DNA from 3 places in the Methylomonas sp. ZR1 genome. Region 2 is predicted to be linked to each of the others. Evidence: riboswitches for the same ligand, from Rfam matches in the RefSeq annotation. Region 2 holds a riboswitch; each other region holds the start of a gene.
What was found. A riboswitch is a leader RNA that binds a small molecule or an ion and turns the genes downstream of it on or off. The one in region 2 is predicted to bind cobalamin.
Positions count from the first base shown of each region.

Region 1 (3,275 bases), 1.7 Mb from region 2:
ACAGTAATATGCATGCGACTTCTCCTTAGTAGCGAATGGATGGTCTCGAGGCGGCAATGGATGTGTTCAAATTGGTTTTTTTGACTTTGCAGAAACCCAGCGTCGTCTTCCTGAACGATCGGTCCAAACATTGCATATTGGGCATTGGCTGAAGGTTGCGTCAGGGTGAATCATGCTGAGGTGGCGCGCGCTGCAATATGCGCAAACAGTGAATATCAAATCGCCGGCCAAGAGCATGCTCATTAAAGACCACGCTCTGTTTATGTCTAACGTGAACTGTTGTGCTGCAGGAGATATTCCTTTTGGCTCGGTTAATATTTTCGATGCGATGTTTTTGTAAATGCTATAGGCGTCAACCAAGGCCTGAGCTGAAGAATGCTGAATTGATAATCGCCGCCGAATATCATCGAGAATGCCTAAAAATAGCGACGCGTGAATATTGCGATTGGTTGACTGAATGACCCATTGATGATCATGAGGAAGCATGCCTTGTTTGGGCGGGTATCCTTTTACTGATTTATACAAGTCGATACTCTGTTGGCGTGACAACCGACAAAGTTGACTCACGATGGGAGGACGAGCGCCAAGCTGAATCAATTGTTCGGCTAAAACCAGGTAATTGGCGAAATCTGATGCTTTTTTAAATGGCACTGTCTTCATTTGTCCATCTCGGAATACAAGGTTGAAATAATTCCACGTAGGTGCCCATGGCAAGGCCACTTGGAACGAAGACCGGCAACAATTGAATGACTGCTCGGCTACTTTCAGCTTGTTCCCGAAGATGCTCCAAAGTCATTTCTGCGAGTTTTTCTATGCGGTCTTTATCCAAGCCAAATCGCCATGCTGTTTCTGCCGGGTTGCTGCGGGCGCATTCCCGGGCTAGCATGAGATATTCGAAATTTAATCGGGCAAGATCTTCATCCAGTGTTGACATAGACGCCTCTTAGTTGATTAACGGCTGTTGTCGATATGCTAGGCAGGTAATGCTCAAATGTCCCGGTCGCAAAGTGACCCGTTTTGGGTCACAAAGCTCCGGAGCTCCCGACTGATATGGTCTGGTATTGTTCAAATCAATTGGCTTCTTCAACAGCCGATTCTTTTTTCGATATGTGGACTGCCAAGTTGATAACGCTAGGCTTTTTGCATGTCTTGCAGAATTGATGATCCCGAAATTCTTCTAACTTCTTTCTGCTTATCAGAGGCTTTGCCCACGGTAAATGGAGCCGTAATTGGAGTTGGGTCTAATTAAGTACGTTTCAAAATCATTTTTCTTCGCTCATATCGCTTTGGTTATTGGGGGCATTGTTATGAATCGGCTGTTTGCTAACCATACCGTTACTGTCGGTGGCCTAGTTTGGGGGTGGTGCGAGGGATTCAGTACTTGATTGACTGGGTGGATAACGAGCCAATCGATGAAAAATGCCACCGCATATCGCGCGCGTTAGCCAAAGAGTCGTTAAATAAGGCGGATTTCGAAGAATCGAAGCGACGGTTCACGGAGGATGAAATCGTCGCTGCTGGTGGACGCTCCATCGGAAGTTCTGATTCAAAAAAATGGATCGACTGAGCCGGGGTATTGAAAAAATATTGCGAAACCCGCGAGCCGAAAATCTTAGAATTTGCCCGTAAACGAGGACTTTTCCACAATCAAAACCGGAGCGTAAATGCGGATTCCAGTGATCGTGAACACGATAAAGAACAGAACGATACATTTCATTTGCCCTATGACTAGCTGCGGCATATAATCGCCACTGGTTTTAAGGTTCCCGCTTTTCGCGGGTGAAACTGGAAGTCGGTTAAATGCCGACGCTGCCCCCGCAACGGTAGGTGATTCGTCACGAGCCCGGAGACAGGCCTAAAACTGTAGTCAACAGTATTGCGGAGGGCGATCTGTCAAATCGGTGTTTTTTTGGTTTGTCTTCCCCTCTGTTATTCCGTCCACCGTATTCGGAACAGACAGCCATGAAAACACTCGCAGCATCTACCACCCTTTCTTCCTCAAAAATCCTGCCCGGCCTGAGTGCTGTTGTTTTGGGCTTGACCATCGTTTTAGGTCTGGGTTTCGTGCAGGATGCCAATAACTATCTACATAACGCCGCCCACGACGGACGTCACAGCGCAGCATTTCCTTGCCATTAATATGGCTGATTTTCGTAAGCTGGTCGTAGTTTCGCTGCTGACTGGACTATTGGGCGGCTTGTTGCTCAGCGTGCTGCAACATTATCAAACCTCGCCCTTGATTTTGGCTGCCGAACAATTCGAAACACCATCGGCTGAGCATGTGCATGACTGGCAACCGATGGACGGCTGGCAACGTAATGGCTTTACCTTGCTATTCAATGGCCTGACCGGCTTCGGCTTTGCCTTGTTTATCAGTGCCGCCCTGTACTGGCGGGATCAACGCGGTTACCTGTACGGACTCGGCTGGGGTTTGGCCGGTTATTTGGTATTTTTTGTCGCGCCATCATTGGGCTTGCCGCCGGAGTTGCCCGGCACCGACAGCGCCGAATTACATAGTCGCCAAGCGTGGTGGCTTTTTACGGCCGCCGCTACCGCGATTGGCTTGTTTGGTCTGTTTTTGACCAAACCGCGCTGGCTGCAAATCGGCGGAGCTGGCTTACTGGCCTTACCGCATCTGATCGGCGCACCGCATCCGGAGGTTGCCCAGGCTTTAGCGCCCGAAGCCTTACAACAGCATTTTGTGGTGTTGACATCCATCAACAACGCTATTTTCTGGCTGACCTTAGGCGCCATATCGGGCCGATTGTTGCGTAAAGTTACGTTTTAATGATGAATGCCACTGCAGCACGTCATTGCCCGGCGATGTTTATCAGCGCCCCGGCCTCCGGTCAGGGCAAAACCACTATCACCGCAGCCTTGACCTATTACCATCGCCAGCAAAACCGCAAGGTACGCGTGTTCAAAACCGGACCGGATTTTATCGATCCGCAAATATTGAGCTTTGCTTGCGGACAGCCGGTTTATCAGCTGGATTTATGGATGATGGGCGAAGCGCATTGCCGTGAGATGCTTTATAACTCGGCAGCCGAAGCGGACATCATCTTGATTGAAGGTGTCATGGGCTTGTTCGACGGCGATAGCAGCAGCGCCGATTTAGCGCAAACGTTAAATGTGCCGGTGGCCGTTGTCATCGATGCGGGCGGCATGGCACAAACTTTTGCCGCAGTGGCTTATGGCTTAGCCCATTACAGAGCCAACTTGCCGTTTGCCGGTGTCATCGCCAACAAAGTCGGCAGTCCTGGTCATGCCAAACT
Region 1 covers NZ_RCST01000001.1:3,006,070-3,009,344, reverse strand. Annotated here, with positions in the region: gene DDY07_RS13560 (STAS-like domain-containing protein) at 1-14, opposite strand, end outside; gene DDY07_RS13555 (FlhC family transcriptional regulator) at 67-660, opposite strand; gene DDY07_RS13550 (flagellar transcriptional regulator FlhD) at 641-934, opposite strand; gene DDY07_RS13545 (hypothetical protein) at 1,382-1,567, shown strand; cobalamin riboswitch at 1,744-1,874, shown strand; gene DDY07_RS13540 (CbtB domain-containing protein) at 1,963-2,139, shown strand; gene DDY07_RS13535 (CbtA family protein) at 2,141-2,788, shown strand; gene DDY07_RS13530 (cobyrinate a,c-diamide synthase) at 2,788-3,275, shown strand, end outside.
Region 1: another riboswitch for cobalamin. It lies ahead of DDY07_RS13540 (CbtB domain-containing protein); the one in region 2 lies ahead of DDY07_RS06015 (CbtB domain-containing protein).

Region 2 (3,275 bases):
TTCCAAAATCATTTTTACTTCGCTCATCTCGCATTCGTTATGGAGGATATTGTTATGAATCGGCTATTCGCTAACCAGACCGCAACTACCGGTTACCTGGTTTGGGGTGGTTTATGCGCGAGGTAATTCAATGCTTGATCGATTGGTTGGATAGTGAGCCAAGCGATGAAAAAGGCCACCGCATATTGCGCGCGTTAGCTCAGGAATCGTTAAAGAAAGTGGATTTCGAAGAGTCGGAGCGACGTTTCACGGCCGATGCAATCGTCGCTGCTGTTGGTGAGTCCTTAGACAGTGCCGAACCTAAAAAATGGATCGACTGGCCGGGTTCGTTAAAAAAATATTGCGAAATCCGTGAACCGCAAATCATGGAGTTTGCCCGTAAGCGTAGGCTTTCGCATTATCCAAAGCCGGAGCGTAAAAGCACAAAGGGAGGGCCGGGACGACACACGACGTTCTATATCAAAGCTGAAACGGTTCCGGTGATATTGGAAGAAGACCAAGCAATCGAGAATGTTCGGGCTGGGAGCAACATAGCCGATTTGCAAGCCAGCTATCAACTGACAGAATTGGGTGAAGTCAAACCCAGTTGGATCGCGAGTTGGTTATTTCGGCACGGACAAATCGAATTACGCCGATGGCATGTATGGGGAGTACTGGGCTGGTTGGCAACAATAGGCGGACTTGCATTGTTAATTGCCTATGCCGGATGGCTATCGTTATCCGTGCCTAGGCCGGTGACAACGCAAGATTTGACATTACTGGTCAGTATTTTTGCGATTCCCTATGGTTCCTGGGTAACTATCATCAAGCCTTGGATATTATTGTTGGATGATCGAATTGTCGTAGCCCATGAACTATTCACAAATTTTTATGAACAGTCTGCGCAGTTCGAACTGCTTCGAGACGGAGATTTAAGAGTAATTCGGTTAGTTCGGTATTCGGCGGCATGTCCCATTTGTGGCGCCACTATTTATCTCGAAAAAGGCGAGCCGGATTACAGACGAAGATTGGTGGGGCGTTGTTATGAAAGCCCGAGAGAGCATGTGTTTAGTTTTGATAGAATCACTCGTTGCGGGCGATTACTGGTTGATCGATAACTTGTCGAGAGGAGCTGCTGCCGCACCGTTTATTCTTATTTCAATACATTTCATTTGCCCTACGACTAGCTGCGGCATACAATCGCCGCTGGTTTTAAGGTTCCCGCTCTTGGCGGGTGAAACTGGAAGTCGGTTAAATGCCGACGCTGCCCCCGCAACGGTAGGTGATTCGTCACGAGCCCGGAGACAGGCCTAAAACTGTAGTCAACAGTATTGCGGAGGGCGATCTGTCAAATCGGTTTTTTTTGGTTTGTCTTTCCCTCTGTTATTCCGTCCACCTTATTCGGAACAGACAACCATGAAAACACTCGCGGCATCTACCACCCTTTCTTCCTCAAAAATCCTGCCCGGCCTGAGTGCTATTGTTTTGGGCCTGACCGTCGTGTTAGGTTTGGGTTTCTTGCAGGACGCTAACAACTACCTGCATAACGCCGCCCACGACGGACGTCACAGCGCAGCTTTTCCTTGCCATTAACATGGCGGATTTTCGTAAGCTGGTCACCATCTCGCTACTGGCGGGACTATTGGGCGGCTTGTTACTCAGCGTGCTACAACACTATCAAACCTTGCCCTTGATTTTGGCCGCCGAACAATTCGAAACGCCATCGGCTGAGCATGTGCGTGACTGGCAACCGATGGACGGCTGGCAACGTAATGGCTTTACCTTGCTGTTCAATGGCCTAACCGGCTTCGGCTTTGCCTTGTTTATCAGTGTCGCCCTGTACTGGCGGGATCAACATGGTTACCTGTACGGACTCGGCTGGGGTTTGGCCGGTTATTTGGTATTTTTTGTCGCGCCATCATTGGGCTTGCCGCCGGAGTTGCCCGGCACCGACAGCGCCGAATTACATAGTCGCCAAGCGTGGTGGCTTTTTACGGCCGCCGCTACCGCGATTGGCTTGTTTGGTCTGTTTTTGACCAAACAGCGCTGGCTGCAAATCGGCGGCGCTGGCTTACTGACCTTACCGCACCTGATCGGCGCACCGCATCCCGAGGTTGCTCAGGCTTTAGCGCCCGAAGCCTTACAACAGCATTTTGTGGTGTTGACATCCATCAACAACGCTATTTTCTGGCTGGCCTTAGGCACAATATCGGGCCGATTGTTGCGTAAAGTAACGTTTTAGTGATGAATGCTGCCGCAACACGCCATTGCCCGGCGATATTGATCAGCACCCCTGCCTCCGGGCAAGGCAAAACCACCATAACTGCAGCTTTGGCCTATTACCATCGTCAGCAAAACCGCAAGGTACGCGTGTTCAAAACCGGCCCGGATTTTATCGATCCGCAAATCTTGAGCTTTGCTTGCGAACAACCGGTTTATCAGCTGGATTTATGGATGATGGGCGAAGCGCATTGCTGTGAGATGCTTTATAACGCCGCCGCCGACGCTGACGTTATCTTGATTGAAGGTGCCATGGGCTTGTTCGACGGCGATAGCAGCAGCGCCGATTTGGCACAAACACTAGACGTGCCTGTGGCCGTTGTCATTGATGCGGGCGGCATGGCACAAACTTTTGCCGCAGTAGCTTATGGCTTAGCCCATTACCGTGCCAACTTAACGTTTGCCGGGGTCATCGCCAACAAAGTCGGCAGTCCTAGTCATGCCAAACTGCTAGAAGAAGCGTTGCCGAATAACATACCTTTGCTGGCGGCGATGGCGAAAGATACCGGAGTCGGCATGCCGTCGCGGCACCTGGGTTTGTTGCAGGCCGACGAAATCGGCGACCTCGATCTTCGCCTGGCCCGCGCCGCAGAATTGCTCAGCAGCCTTGCGCCGTGCCGATTGCCGCAGCCGGTCACCTTCGCGCCGATTACTACCGATCCGCCGCCGAAATTGCTGACTGGTAAGCGTATCGCAGTAGCTCGTAATGCCGCGTTTTCGTTTATCTATCAAGCCAATCTGGATTGTTTGCAAGCCATGGGCGCTGAACTGACGTTTTTCTCGCCGCTCGCAGACCACGTATTACCCGAGGCAGACAGTGTTTATTTGCCCGGCGGTTACCCGGAACTACATCTCCAAACATTGGCCGACTATGTCGCCATGAAACAAGCCTTGCAGCAACATCATCAAGCCGGTAAACCGATTTACGCCGAATGCGGCGGTTTTTTATATTTGCTGGAACGCCTGGCCGATAAAGACGGCCATACGGCAGCGATGGCAGGATTACTACCCGGTAG
Region 2 covers NZ_RCST01000001.1:1,342,016-1,345,290, forward strand. Annotated here, with positions in the region: gene DDY07_RS24000 (flagellar transcriptional regulator FlhD) at 1-27, opposite strand, end outside; gene DDY07_RS06010 (hypothetical protein) at 219-1,097, shown strand; cobalamin riboswitch at 1,178-1,308, shown strand; gene DDY07_RS06015 (CbtB domain-containing protein) at 1,396-1,572, shown strand; gene DDY07_RS06020 (CbtA family protein) at 1,574-2,221, shown strand; gene DDY07_RS06025 (cobyrinate a,c-diamide synthase) at 2,224-3,275, shown strand, end outside.

Region 3 (3,275 bases), 3.2 Mb from region 2:
CCGAAGCTGTTATAGGTGTTAACCGTTTGATAGCGTTTGTCGAACATATTATTCAGTTTGGCGCTTAACATCCAATTTTTGTCGATGCGATAAGCGGTACGCAGATCGGCGGTCATAAAGCTGCCCAGACGGACCCGGTTCGCGGCGTCGTCGAATCGTTCGCCCTGAGCCAACACGGAGGCACCAATATCAATGTCACCGAACGAGCGCGAGACATCATAGGACAAGCTTTCCGTCACTCGACGCGGCAGACGCAAATTGGTCTGCCTGTCCTTCGGTGTCATCAGGTTAATGCTTAGTTTGTTGTTCCAGCCGAGAATTTGCGTGGACACTTCGGCTTCTATGCCATCTATCTGCGCCTTGCCGATATTTCTGGCGGTGGACGGCGTGCCGCTAAATACAATCAAATCCTCGATATTGGTGTGATAAGCGCGCAGTTCCCAGTTGGCCCAATCGTGATGGCCGGCAAAACCGGCTTCGAAGCTGGTGGACTTTTCCGGACGCAAGCCGGGGTTGCCGAAGCCTGGGAAGTATAACTGGTTAAAGGTCGGCGCCTTAAACGCATTGCCGAAACTGGCAAAAGCGCTGAGACCGTAATCCCAATTAAACCGCCAGCCGAAATTGCCGGTGACACTATCGCCGAAAGCCTGGTTTTCGTCCCACCGCAAGGAAGCGTTCAAAAAATGCTTGTCGAAAATCCGGCTGTGCAAATCAGCGAACACTCCGACATCGTAACGCGAGGTTTCGACATAGCGTGTGGTGCTGTCGACTTCGTCGAAGCGGTAATCGGCACCCACTGTCAACTGGTGATCCTTATGCAAGGCCAGTTCGTTCAGCCAACTGGCGTTCCAGCGTGTGGTGTTGAAACGACTGGTAAACCGACCGTTATGCCGAAACTGATCGGCATCGTCCATGCTTTGTCCCACCCGCAAAGTGGATTTCCACCTATCGCTGAAATTTGCGCTGGCTGTGGCTCCCAGCGTCTGATTGACAAACTCAGTGGTGCTACTGATGGAATTGTCGATCTCGGTTTCGCCTTCGGCTCGCAGGAAAAATGCTTCCAGTTCCGCGCCGTTGTCGAAGCGGTAACCGGCTTTGGCATTCAGACTGGTGTTGTTATAGCCGTCGCGGTCCGGATTATAGCCGCTCGCGACGCTGACACCGCTCAGCGCATTGATGCCCTGGCTACCGAGTTGAGCGGCGCTCAAGCTATACCAAGCCTTGCCCCATTTACCGTTGACGGCCGCCGAGCCGTTATAGGTGTCGTATGAGCCGCCGCCGGCTTCCAGCGCAATGTTCGGCCGTTCACTGGTGCCGCCCTTGCGAGTAAATATCTGAATCACCCCGCCGATCGCTTCCGAGCCATACAGGCTGGACTGCGGGCCTCGAGTGATTTCCACACGTTCGATTTGATCGATAGGAATAAACTGAAATGCGCTGGTGCCGGTGGTCACCGAGCCGGCCTTGATGCCGTCGATTAAAACCAGTACATGATCGGAGTTAGTGCCGCGCAGATAGACATTGGTATCCTTGCCGTAACCGCCGCTTTGCACCATATCAACGCCCGGCGTGCCTTTTAGTAACTCAGGAAGGGTTCTAACCTGAAGTTTCTCGATGTCCTGGCGATTATAAACCGTCATCGCCGTGGCTAATTCGTTCTGTCTAGTCTCGGTTCGGGTAGCCGTCACGACTGTTTCGGCAAGGTTGATAGCCTCATCGCCGGTTGCCGCCCACACGGTAAAAGGCGTACTCGCCAGCAATAAAGATCTGTATAGAATTGTTTGCATATTGTCCTCTGCGCCCGCCGCGCATCCGGGTGAAAAAGGACAGAGGAAAAACGGAAAACGAAAAAGACGGAGGCAGGCTAGGCATGGACTCAGACCATTCCGTCAACAGCCCTCCGCTGTCTCGAATGATCTTCCGGGCCAGTCTCCGGGCTTATAAGTGGCTTGACGCCTGATCTGCGACCTTCCCATGCAAAGCGCACAGTGGCAAAAACGCAGCTCTTTACTTATCTACCGTTGCGGGGGCAGCGCCGGCATGAGCGGATAAAACCGCCGCACCGACTTCCTGTTTAAGCTTGGCCGAGAAAGCGGCGCAAACACCTGAAAGAAGCGTGCAATTTTAGGGAGTCGGGCATGATAAAGCAAGAGTGTCCGAGCGGGTCACCCACAATCGGCATTGCAAATACCCCTTTCCGTGCTATACATTGGTGCATTGATTAATGCTGTTAACTTAGACTTCAACAAATGCGGGCGGGATCATGGAAATTCAATCGAAATTGTTAGGCAACCAAGACATCAATCCGGACACTATCATCAATTTTCCGCGCGGCCTACCCGGTTTTGAAGATCAGACCCGCTTTAAATTATTTCATCAGGAAGGCAGCGAGATTGTCTATTGGCTGCAATCGGTCGATAACGCGGAGCTGACTTTTTCCGCGGCTCATCCGTCGCACTTCAACATCAATTATAACTTTACGGTAACCGACCCCGAAGAAGCGCTGCTGCAACTAGAGCCGGGCGACGAACTGGTGATATTAATTCTGCTGCACAAAGACAACGAGCAGGATAATGGCAAGCCGACCATTAAAGGCTCGATCAAATCGCCAATCTTAATCAACGCCAACAAACGCATCGGCATGCAAAAAGTATTGGTGGCAATCGAACAAAGCATCACCCTGACCGAGAAGGTCAGTGAGATAGATGTATCTGAAGCTTAAAAAATGCAAACATCCGCCGGCGATTGAGTTCGCCGGCGGATGTTTAAATCAGGCGGCCTGAACAGGAATGGAATGACTGGAATGGCTAATACGATTGTTGCCGTCGAAATACACCAAAGTCGGCTTGTAGTTCGTCAGTTCCTTCTCATCTAAGCTGGCGAACGCACAAACGATAATCAAATCGCCAGGGCACGCCAACCTTGCAGCTGCACCGTTAATCGAAAATACGCCGGAATCTTCTTCGGCGCGAATCGCATAGGTGGTAAAGCGTTGACCATTGTTAATATTGTAAATATGGATTTGCTCGTACTCCCTGATGCCGGAAAAATCCAAAATTTTACCGTCTATAGCACACGATCCTTCGTAATCCAGCTCGGAATGCGTTACCCGCGCACGGTGTAACTTAGCTTTAAGCATGTTTATGTTCATGGTAAACAAGGTCGAATACTAGGGCCGGCGATTATGCCTGAAATTGACTCTGCTATCAAATTTAAGCATTAGCTTTTAAAGGTAAAAACCAATGCAGTCAGTTGTTTATTGTAGAAAAATACAG
Region 3 covers NZ_RCST01000001.1:4,502,232-4,505,506, forward strand. Annotated here, with positions in the region: gene DDY07_RS20450 (TonB-dependent receptor) at 1-1,787, opposite strand, end outside; cobalamin riboswitch at 1,906-2,124, opposite strand; gene fliW (flagellar assembly protein FliW) at 2,264-2,722, shown strand; gene panD (aspartate 1-decarboxylase) at 2,771-3,151, opposite strand; gene panC (pantoate--beta-alanine ligase) at 3,249-3,275, opposite strand, start outside.
Region 3: another riboswitch for cobalamin. It lies ahead of DDY07_RS20450 (TonB-dependent receptor); the one in region 2 lies ahead of DDY07_RS06015 (CbtB domain-containing protein).